3 regions of the Cognatishimia activa genome follow, and region 2 is predicted to be linked to each of the others. Evidence: riboswitches for the same ligand, from Rfam matches in the RefSeq annotation. Region 2 holds a riboswitch; each other region holds the start of a gene.
What was found. A riboswitch is a leader RNA that binds a small molecule or an ion and turns the genes downstream of it on or off. The one in region 2 is predicted to bind cobalamin.
Positions count from the first base shown of each region.

Region 1: another riboswitch for cobalamin. It lies ahead of HZ995_RS04640 (DUF1636 family protein); the one in region 2 lies ahead of HZ995_RS01185 (DUF1636 family protein).
Region 3: another riboswitch for cobalamin. It lies ahead of HZ995_RS06005 (energy-coupling factor ABC transporter permease); the one in region 2 lies ahead of HZ995_RS01185 (DUF1636 family protein).

Region 1 covers NZ_CP060010.1:954,662-958,335, forward strand. The annotation lists gene HZ995_RS04635 (HNH endonuclease) at 1-434, shown strand, start outside; cobalamin riboswitch at 821-1,033, shown strand; gene HZ995_RS04640 (DUF1636 family protein) at 1,139-1,546, shown strand; gene HZ995_RS04645 (ABC transporter ATP-binding protein) at 1,543-2,325, shown strand; gene HZ995_RS04650 (ABC transporter substrate-binding protein) at 2,337-3,272, shown strand; gene HZ995_RS04655 (FecCD family ABC transporter permease) at 3,272-3,674, shown strand, end outside.
Region 2 covers NZ_CP060010.1:242,800-246,473, reverse strand. The annotation lists gene cobN (cobaltochelatase subunit CobN) at 1-333, opposite strand, end outside; gene cobW (cobalamin biosynthesis protein CobW) at 336-1,430, opposite strand; gene HZ995_RS01185 (DUF1636 family protein) at 1,436-1,813, opposite strand; cobalamin riboswitch at 1,894-2,103, opposite strand; gene cobO (cob(I)yrinic acid a,c-diamide adenosyltransferase) at 2,141-2,758, shown strand; gene HZ995_RS01175 (Lin0512 family protein) at 2,758-3,105, shown strand; gene HZ995_RS01170 (Lin0512 family protein) at 3,102-3,446, shown strand; gene HZ995_RS01165 (cobyric acid synthase) at 3,450-3,674, shown strand, end outside.
Region 3 covers NZ_CP060010.1:1,244,656-1,248,329, forward strand. The annotation lists gene ubiG (bifunctional 2-polyprenyl-6-hydroxyphenol methylase/3-demethylubiquinol 3-O-methyltransferase UbiG) at 1-392, shown strand, start outside; gene HZ995_RS06005 (energy-coupling factor ABC transporter permease) at 461-1,141, opposite strand; cobalamin riboswitch at 1,192-1,341, opposite strand; gene HZ995_RS06010 (hypothetical protein) at 1,466-1,633, opposite strand; gene HZ995_RS06015 (MarR family winged helix-turn-helix transcriptional regulator) at 1,630-2,082, opposite strand; gene HZ995_RS06020 (carbon-nitrogen hydrolase family protein) at 2,063-2,890, opposite strand; gene grxC (glutaredoxin 3) at 2,893-3,147, opposite strand; gene HZ995_RS06030 (ComF family protein) at 3,183-3,674, opposite strand, start outside.

The sequences.
Region 1 (3,674 bases), 710 kb from region 2:
GTATGATCTTAAACCCGTATGACGCGGACCCATCAGCGCATATGTTCTTTAAAGACTACCGGCTAAGGTGGCGAACCGAGTTGGGACGGAGGACGATTATCGATGCTCTTTACCTAAACGATTCCCAAAAGCTGGTGGGCGTTCGCCTGAAAGTGGGAGAAGCAATCTGCGAAGCTCTCGAGGGCCTCCGCGCTGACCTGGAGGAATACCAACAGGGCAATCAAACCGCTCGCAAATGGGCAAAAATCAAGCGCGGCGTAGAGCGGCTGCTTCGTGAGGCACAGCCAAGTGCCGCCTTTAGCGCGGTTGCAGCGACTGTACTGTTAAGCGACCCCGATTACGTGTGGATTCGCGACACTCTGGAGGCCTACGATGAATGGGCGGACCTTGAAGAACTTGAAGAAAACGCTCGCACCCTTATGCTGGATTTTTAGATGGGAACGAAACAAGAGATTTAATCAGTTAAAGCTTGCTTAGTGCTACATTTGAGTGCAACAGTGAACACAGTAGAGTGCCTGTAACATACTGTATTTTAATAACTTTAACAGCCAATACGCGTCCCCCCTAGGCTCCACCAAATCTTTCAACTCGATTTGAGTTGTTCCCAGATTGGCAAAAGCGTCAACGCGTGCCTTTCGCACTTGGGTTCATTGACTTCGAATTCGACGACCTCCGACCCATTTATGTTGGTGGGCTAATACCCCCGATCAGGTCTGCAGAATGCTGTATTGACACAGCAGCAAGTCCACTCAAACTTGCACAAACTAGATCGCAAACTTGCGCTCAAGCAATTGCCGACTTGACAGACTCAACAAGGACAGGCACGTCGGTTTGTGATGGTTCTCGACGTGCCAAGGCACATAGGGATGAAAAGGGAACGCTGTGCGGCGCGATAAATGTGCCAATTCAGCGACTGCCCCCGCAACTGTGAACGGTAAGCGCTCTGTCAAACCACTGGCCCTCATTCGGGCTGGGAAGGGACAGACCGATACAAGCCGTAAGTCAGGAGACCTGCCATCGAGCGTGTAACTTAACCCGGGCGGGGTGGCTCGGAAGGTAGCTAATATGACTTATTTTTCGGCCGTAGCCGTTCAAAAATCTGGCTCCTTTTTCGCCTCGCACATGCGCGGAGGGCGACATGGGCAAAACGACGTCTCATAGAATAACAGTTTGCACGAGCTGCAAGCACAAGGGCACGAGCTGTAAGCCGGGCTTTGACCTCATCAAGAAACTACGCAGCGCCATCGAGATGGCAGGTGATGCGATTCCCGAGGATTTTGAAATCTCTGGGGTCGCCTGCATGGCAGGGTGCGACCGGCCCTGCACCGTGGCGTACTATGGTTCGCAAAAGGCGACCTACCTGTTCGGCGATATTGACCCGGACACCGACATTCAGGACCTGGTCGAATTCGCTCAGCAATACGCCTATCTCCACGACGGCTGGTGTTCTTCGGTCGATCGTCCCGGCAAACTGCGCAAGTCGACGCTCGCGCGGGTACCTTCGAGCATGATCGCGCTGGAACCTACAGAGGAGTTTGCGCATTGAGCCACGCGAAACTCACAGTCGAGAACCTCAGCTGGCGCCCTTCGCGGAAAGCGCCGTTTATTCTGCATTCCACCAGTTTTACGCTGGACTGCGGTCGTATCCTTGGCGTGGTCGGAGCCAATGGCGCGGGTAAATCCACACTGCTGCGGTCCTTGTATCGCTATCAGGCCCCAACGACGGGAACGATCAAAGTTGACGACCAAGACATCTGGGCCATCGCGCCAAGGTCCGCGGCACGCATTGTCGCCGCTGTCTTGCAGGAACAACCCAACGACTTTGCTCTGACCGTCCGAGACATCGTGACCCTCGGCCGCCTACCCCATCGTTTGGGATTTTCCTCGCCGGGCCAGAATTGTGCGCAGATCATCGACAGGGTTCTGGAACAGGCAGACCTGTCACAGCTCGCGGATCGCCAGCTTGGCACCCTGTCTGGCGGAGAGCGCCAGCGCGTTATGATGGCGCGTGCTCTCGCGCAAGAGCCGCGCTTGTTGGTTCTGGACGAACCCACGAACCACCTCGACATCCAACACCAGCTCGAGCTTCTGCAGCTGGTGAAAGATATGGACGTGACGGTCGTCGTCTCTTTGCATGACCTCAATGTAGCCGCAGCCTATTGCGACGATATTCTGGTTATGGAACACGGCCACACAATCGCATTCGGACCTCCTGAAGAGGTTCTGACAGAAACTCTGGTCTCTGGCGCATTCAGCGTGACTGCTCAGCTTGAAAAGCTCAGCAAGAGCCAGAACAACCACTTCTCTTTCCAATTGAATTCATGAAAGGTTCCCCAATGAAACTCCTCCCACTCGCAATGGGGCTGTCTTGCGTTGCATCCATGACGCTTGCTGAGACTACAGTGCAAAGCTGTAACCGCGAGGTAACTTTTGACGGCGTGCCGCAGGCCGCGATCTCGAACGACGTCAACCTGACTGAAATGATGCTGGTGCTGGGACTGGCGGACAAAATGGTTGGCTACACAGGCATATCTGGCTGGAAAACGCTGGACGAAGAGATGCGCGCGGGCGTTGAAGAACTGCCAGAGCTTTCGGCCAAATACCCAACCAAAGAAGTGCTGATCGGCGCGGATGCGGATTTCTTCTTTGCGGGCTGGAACTATGGCATGAAGGTCGGCGGCGAAGTCACGCCAGAGACCCTCGCGCCCTTTGGCATCGACGTCTATGAGCTGACCGAAAGCTGCATTCACATCAGTGAAAAAGGCAAAGCCAGCATGGATGACATGTACAATGACATCCTGAACCTCGGCGCGATCTTTGACGTCAAAGACAAAGCCAACGCGCTGGTAGACGGCTATAAAGCAGAGCTGGCCAATTTCACCGGATCTCTGGAAACCGCAGACGAGCCTCTGCGCGTGTTCGTCTATGACTCTGGCGAAGACACCCCCTTCACCGCAGGTCTGTACGCGATGCCAACCGCGCTGATCGAAGCAGCAGGCGGCACCAACATCATGAACGACTTCGAGAAAAGCTGGGGCACCGTCACGTGGGAAGCCGTGGTCGAGCGTAACCCTGAGGTCGTGGTGATCGTGAACTACGGCAATGTGACCGCCGCAGAAAAGCGCGCCTTCATGATGAACAACCCTGCTTTTGCAGATCTGGACGCCGTCAAAAACGACCGTTTCGTGACTCTGGAATATGTTGAAGCGACCCCAGGTCCACGCAACATCAACGCAGTCAAGAAACTGGCCGACGGATTCTGGAGCAACTAATGGTCCGCACCGAAGCCAGCAAAGCCCGCCCGTTTAAATGGGCAGGCTCTTTGTCTCGCAACATTGTGCTTGCGGCGATTTTGCTGCTGGCTTCGGTCACCGTAGCTGTCAGCGTGGGCGCAGTTCCTGTGCCCGCGAGCACCGTCTGGGGCGTGGTGCTGAACAAGTTTTCCCCTGATTTGATTGAAGCAACCTGGTCCAAAGGCCGTACCGCGATCGTCTGGGACATCCGTTTCCCGCGCGCGTTGCTGGCGTTAATGGTTGGCGCTGGTTTGGCCGCCGTAGGAGCGTCGCTGCAAGCGGTGACACGCAACCCACTGGCCGATCCGCATCTGCTAGGAATCTCCTCAGGCGGCGCTTTTGGAGCGATTCTTGCATTGCTGCACACGGGGCTTTTTCTTG
Region 2 (3,674 bases):
CAGGGCAATCCTCTTACGCCGCGCCAGATCCTGCAATTGCTGGATGCCGTAGGACCAATAGGGGATGCCGCCGATCAAACGCACTAAAACGGCCTTCGCGCCCTCAAGCGTGTTCTCGACATAGGTGTCCACAGACAGCGGATGTTTCAACGCCGAGATATTCGCGAGCCTGAGCGACGGCAGATCATCTTTCCCACGATGCCAGCCCGCCGCGAACGCCCCAAGGTCACTGTCGGAATAGGACAATACCACCAGATCCGCCGGAGTCTGTCCGACGTCAAAGGGCGTTTCCGTTTCCTCGAGCCCGTGGCTTTCGCGAAAGACGACGTGCATGGTTAGCTTGCGAAAGCCGCCTCGATGGCTGCGCGGTTCACGTTGTCATGTTCCGCGATGACGACCATTTTGCCTTGGCGCGCCTCATCTGGTTTCCAAGGGCGGTCGAACTGGTGACGCACCCGCGCTCCGACCGCTTGCACCAGAAGGCGCATGGGTTTGCCCTCGACGGCCGCATAGCCTTTGACGCGCAGGATGTTTTGCTCTTTCGCCATGGCTTCGACCTTGGCGGCGAAGGTTGCGGCGTCGATCTGTTCGGGGATGTCGACGACGATGCTGTCGAAATCATCATGGCTGTGGTCATGGTGGTGATGGTGGTCGTGATCATGATCGTCATCGTCATCGTGGTCATGATGATGGTGATGATCCTCATGGTGGCTTGGACGGCTGTCCAGATCGTCCTCGGCTGCCGCATTCAGCCCAAGGATCACGCGGGGATCGACCATGCCTTCCGCCACTTCCACAACCGGCAACGGACGCGGAGAGTTTTCTTCGATCAAAGCCTTCGCCTTGGCGACACCGTCTTCGCCTGCAAGATCAGGTTTGGTCAGCAAAATGATGTCCGCACAGGAAATCTGATCGCCAAAGACTTCGGCCAGCGGAGTTTCGTGATCCAAACCTTCATCCGCCTCGCGCTGGGCGTCGACGGCGGCAACATTCGACGCAAAACGCCCATCCGCAACCGCCTCTGCATCGGCCAGAGCAATCACGCCATCCACAGTGATTTTGGAGCGGATATCGGGCCAGTCAAAGGCCTTCAGCAGAGGTTTCGGCAGCGCCAGACCCGAAGTCTCGATCAGGATGTGATCGGGGCGGGGTTCTAGCGCCATCAGCGCTTCGATTGTGGGGATGAAATCATCGGCCACGGTGCAGCAGATACAGCCGTTCGCCAGCTCCATAATGTTTTCGGCAGGGCAATCAGGGATGGCGCAGGATTTCAGAATGTCGCCATCAACGCCCACATCGCCAAATTCATTCACAACAACCGCCAGACGTTTGCCCTGCGGGTTCTGCATCAGCTTGCTGACCAGCGTTGTCTTGCCCGATCCCAGAAAGCCGGTGATCACAGTGACAGGAAGTTTCTCAAGCGTGCTCATAAGCCTTACTCCGGCAGGCGCAGCGGTGGGATCCGCGCGATACAGTTTTTACGAAAGTGAATGGGGCGTTCGCGCCAGGGGACAAGGCCGTCCTCGGTGCTTGCGTATTTCACAAGCCCCTCATGGGCGAGATCCGCATCCTCGGCGCCGGTGAAATTGCCATAGACATAGGTCCAACGATCCGCACCGCCGCGCACGGCGACGGAACAGCCGCTGTCACAATTGGACAGGCATTCGGTGGTTTTTACGGTCACATGTGCAGGCCACTCTTTGGCCAACAAAGCCTCAGCCAGTTGTGCGCCCGGACGCGGGCCTTCCATATCCGTCGGCATGCCCGCACGGCAGGTCGAACACACTAGAACCTCGACTGGTTCCATAGTCATCATGTCTCTCCTTTCAGGAGGGACAAGGGCGAGTAGGGCGGGCATCATGCGAAGTCCCGACACCGGAACACCCCGTCCGGTTAAAGTCACAGGTGCTGGCAGGTCTCCCGGCTTACGGATCCCAAGGTTTCCCTTGGCGGATTTGGCCCTTCCCAGCTTGCGCCAGTGGCTTGCCAAACCCTCTCCGCTCACGGTCGCGGGGGCGGCTGCGGTTTGGATTGCGTCGCAATCCATGTCGCATTCCCTTTTCACCTGCACTAAATACAGGAACCAACAGGACGGGAATGCGCCTATCCGCCCCCCGAGTCAAGTTATGAGGACGACCCCATGAGTACAGATGCCGACATCTCTGCACGTCACACAGAGAAAATGAAGAAAATCAAGGCCGCGCGGGACCGTTTGATGGAGAATAAGACCGAAGAAAAAGGTCTTATCATGGTGCATACGGGGCCGGGTAAGGGCAAGTCTTCCAGCGGATTCGGCATGATCATGCGCTGTATCTCTCATGGCATGCAGACAGCCGTTGTGCAGTTCATCAAAGGCGCCTGGGCCACGGGGGAACGCGACTTTCTTGAGACGCATTTCAAGGATGAATGTAAGTTCTATGTTTCGGGTGAAGGGTTCACATGGGAGACCCAGGACCGCGACCGCGATATCGCCAAGGCCGAAGCGGGCTGGGAGCTGGCGAAACAGCTCATTCGGGATGAGAACAATCGCTTTGTGTTGCTGGACGAGATCAATATCGCGCTGCGTAATGACTATCTGAATATTGATGAGGTCGTGGAGTTTCTGCTGAACGAGAAACCAATGATGACGCATGTTTGCCTGACAGGGCGGAACGCGAAGCCAGAGTTGATAGAGGCGGCTGATCTGGTGACGGAAATGACCTTAGTGAAACATCCGTTCCGCGACGGGATCAAGGCGCAGAAGGGGGTTGAGTTTTAATGCCCCTCAAACGTCTCCTCACCGAATTCGGCATGGGTAGCTCTCTGCGCCGTCAGGACTATACCGAGGCCGCCACCCGCGCCGTCAAAGATGCGCTGTGGCACAATTCGATCAACCTCGCGGAGCTCTTCGGCAAAGACAAATCCGAGATGCAGATCACCGTCGAGGTCGCGGTCGCCCAGCCCGAGCAGATCGACAAAGCCAAGATCGCCGCGATCTTCCCCTACGGACAGGTCACCGTGACCCCCGTCAAAGGTGGCCTTGACGTACCGCGCCCCGAAGGCAATCCCACCGTTATCGCCAATGTTGCGATCTCTGTGGCGATGGATGTGGAGGTAAAGCCATGAGCGATCAACGATTTATCCTGGAAATGGGCATGGGCAATAACCTCTTCCGTCAGGACTATACCAAGGCAGCAGAACGCGCGATTGAAGACGCGATCCGCCATTCCTGCATTCCGATGTTCGGCACGCTCGGCATCCCCAGTGAAGAGATGCGCGTTTCCGTGACGATCGGTGTGCAAAAACCCGAACAGGTGGATTGCGCGGCCCTGGCCGAGGTGCTGCCACGCGGCAAAGCGACAGTAAAAGCTGTCTTTGGCGGCATGGACGTGACCAACCCCGACAACGGCACCGTGAACGTCATCGCCACCGCTGCGGTCGAAGCCTTTCTGCCAAAACAAGGGTAGCCCATGAGCAAAGCCATCATGATTCAGGGCACCGGCAGCAATGTCGGCAAGTCGATGCTGGTGGCAGGTCTCTGTCGCGCGGCCTTGCGACGCGGACTTTCGGTGGCGCCGTTCAAGCCGCAGAACATGTCCAACAATGCGGCCGTCACGTCTGATGGCGGCGAAATCGGCCGGGCGCAGGCTTTGCAAGCCTTGGCGTGCAAATTGCCCACGACGGTCCACATGAAC
Region 3 (3,674 bases), 1.0 Mb from region 2:
CCGAAGCCATCGCCGAAGCGGGCGAGCGCTTTGACATCGTTTTGAACATGGAAGTCGTCGAGCATGTGGCCGACCCGCAGGAATTCCTGACCTGCTGTCAGACCCTGTTGAAACCAGGTGGGATCATGATTTGCTCCACTCTGAACCGCAATCCCAAGAGCTTTGTCATGGGCATCATTGGCGCGGAATATGTCATGCGCTGGTTGCCCAAGGGCACACATGAATGGAGCAAGTTCATCACGCCGGATGAACTCTATGACTTTCTGGAAAAAGGCGGGCTGACGCCTGTGGATCGCAAGGGCTTTGTGTTCAATCCGATCACCTGGGGCTGGTCGATCTCTGATCGAGATCTCAGTGTGAACTACGTGACTACAAGCCAGAAACCGGCTTAGGGATCTGTTGGCGAGACCGATCCGAACTGTTTGGCCCAGCGCAACACAACTGCGATGGGCCTTTTTTGTTAAGAATTTGCGAGGTGCAAACGGCGCGAGAAAATGCCTCGTTCTGAAAGACCTTTTAGGTTTTTACCAATGGCCAGTGCGCCCAAATCAATCACAGGCTCGATCAGGATGACGGATAGATAGGCCAGACCAAAGCTTGTCACGGCACCAAAGTTTTCCGCGCCAAACCCCTGCCCGTAAAAGGCCCAAAACGCGACCCAGGCGACGACACCGCCCTGATAAACAGCCGACATTTTCAGGACGTCCACGTAGCGCAGGTCAAAATAGGCCGTCGACGCAGGCACAATGCGTTTTGCCAAAGCATCCACCGCAAACAAAGGAAACAACAGCGTCGAGACATTGACGAAATACATCGGCACATCACTTGGCGCAAAGAAAAGCCCCTGAACAGCCAAGCCGCCCGCAAGACCAATCGCAGCAGGCGCAGCCCCCAAGAGCAAAAACAGCGTCGTGCCCAAAATGAAATGTACTTCAGAAATACCAACCGCGAAATGTGGCATCAGCTCAAAGAAAACAAAAACTCCGGCGACAGCAAGAACGCTGCGCAGACCAAAGGACACAACAGAGTGGTCTTTCAGATCATCGGCCAGAAGTTTCAGGCTATAGCCCGCCGCAGCGGCAGCCGTGCCTTGGGCCAGGATCATTTTGGCGCCATCAACAACGCCCGGTTCAATATGCATAATATGCTCCTATAGCGTCCACCCGACGCCGGTTTTGGCCGAGACTATTCGGCAGTTACGGGGCGACGGCTGGTATCCTGACTTGCTGCTCAGATCCGAAGGGCTCTGCAAGGCTTACAGTTGCGGGGGCAGTCCAAGATTCTCACTTGGTTCCCAATTAAGGCCTCCTTTCGAAGACCGCCATCTATGACTGTTTTAGGGAAGTTACGCGGTTTGGATGCATCAATTGCGACGCTTTTCAACAGATATGCGCAAATCTTTAAGCAGAAAAAAATTAATATTTATTAATGCCTTAAGGCGTGAAATCCCGAAAACGCTCCGCGATCACTCCACCTCACAACTGCCCGTGTCTGAATTCAACCGCCCACCCTGCTCGACGCAGGCGTCTACAGCGGCAGTGTGCTGAATTGTCGGGATCGTATAGACAAGAATAAAGACCACCGCGGCCCCAACCGCGACCAGGTTCATCGATTTCTTACGTGAGGGAGTCACCCGTTTTCCTCGAGTTTGACGCGCAATTCGCGCAGGATCGGTAGAGCGGAACGCACGCGGTGTTCTCCGATGTCTTTGACCACTTCGGAAATGATCGGCGCGATATTCGCGAGCGCTGCGTCCCGCGCGCGCCGTCCCGCCGGGCTGATCGTCACCAGTTTGCGCCGCGCATCGTCCCAATCGGGCCTGATATGTACATTGCCCGCCGCCTCAAGCTTCGCGAGCGTATTGGTCATCGCTCCGCGCGTCACATGGAAACTTTTCGCCAGTTGCGCCGGAGTCCGCTCGCTGCCCGAATGCGCCAGATGGTTCAACACAGAAAAATGCGACAGCTCCATACCCTTAGGCAGCGCCTTAGACAGACGGTTGCGCGCCAATTGGTCGGCCATCAGGATCTCGCTGAATAGCGAAACCGCCAGCGCGTCGGTGTCATTCTGCGATTGGGCCATCGAACTCTGTCTCATGGGTCAGCGAAGGCACGCGGCGCCGCGCCTCGGATACTTGGTTGCGGTCAAGTTCCACATATAGGGTCACCGGATCAACCCCTGCCTCGGCCACAATCTCTCCCCAAGGTGAAATAGCCAGAGAATGCCCATAGGTCTTGCGCTTTGGCGCGTTTTCTCCGCATTGCCCGGGCGCGAGGATCCAGCATCCGGTTTCAATTGCACGCGCCCGAAGCAAGGCATGCCAATGCGCAGCCCCAGTCACCTGCGAGAATGCGGCTGGAACGGTGATCACCTCAGCACCCGCTTTCGCCAAACGATTGAAAAGATGCGGAAACCGGAGGTCATAACAGATGGTCAGGCCGATCTTGGCAAAAGGCGTGTCCGCCAAAACCGCACGCGCGCCCGGCCTGTAACCGGCGGATTCGCGATATGTCTCTTCGGGCGTTACCTGCACATCAAACATATGGATCTTGTCATAGCGTGCGCGGATCTCGCCCTGCGGGTCGATCAAAAACTGCCGATTGGCAAAGCGCCCGTCGGCATCACCGGTTTTCAGCGCCAAAGACCCGACGGTCAGCCAAATCCCATGCGCCTTGGCAGCCTCTCGCAAACCCACAAGCGTGCGATCTTCAGCCTCTAGCTGCAACACCGCATTTTGATGTGACCGACTGGCCGACACGCAATTGGACACTTCGGGCGTAAGAACATATCCCGCACCCTGCCCCGCAGCCTCGGCGATCCGCTCTTGCAACATGGCAAGATTGGCCGCCGGATCCTCAGACGAGGTGATCTGCAACAGGGCGGTTTTCATGGTTAGGCCAGCATCCGATCCAACTTGCCGCTGTGCTCAAGCGCCATCAGATCGTCGCATCCGCCGATATGTTCGCCGTCGATAAAGATCTGCGGAAAGGTGCTGCGGCCACCCGAGCGCTGTATCATCTCGGGTTTGCGTTCAGGGTTGTCCCAGACTTTCACCTCGACATAAGCCACTGATTTACGGTCCAACAAAGACTTGGCGGCGGAACAGAACCCGCAAAGCGGGCGCGTATATATCTCAACGTTTTTCATAAGTCGTCATCCTAGCTGACATGTGTCTGCGCGATTTAAGGATCCAATGCAACGCGCGCCAGAGTGATAACGTCAATTTTCCGTGGGCTTGCGGGTGCCAAGGCCAAAGTACAGGCCTCAAGAGTGGCCCCAGTGGTCATGACATCATCAACAAGCAAGACCGGCCTTCCTTCAATTCGGGCGATCCGCTTCTCGTTCAAAGCAATCGCATCTTTCATCGTTTCAAGGCGCACATCGCGCTCTCCTTTCATCGGCGCGGTTGCCGTCTTCCGGATCAAAGCGTCGGGGCAATGGGATACCTCGAGCCGCGCGGCCAATCTCTCTGACAACAAAGCCGCCTGATTATAGGTTCGCTTGAACAGGCGCTTCCAATGCAACGGCACAGGCACCAAAATCGTATCCGGCCGGGCAAGATCCCGCGCCTTTCGCTCCATCCAACCCGCCATAGGCCGCGCCATATCCGTGCGATCTCCGTGCTTCAGGCGCATGACCAACTTCCGCGACAGGCCGTCATATTCCAAAACGGC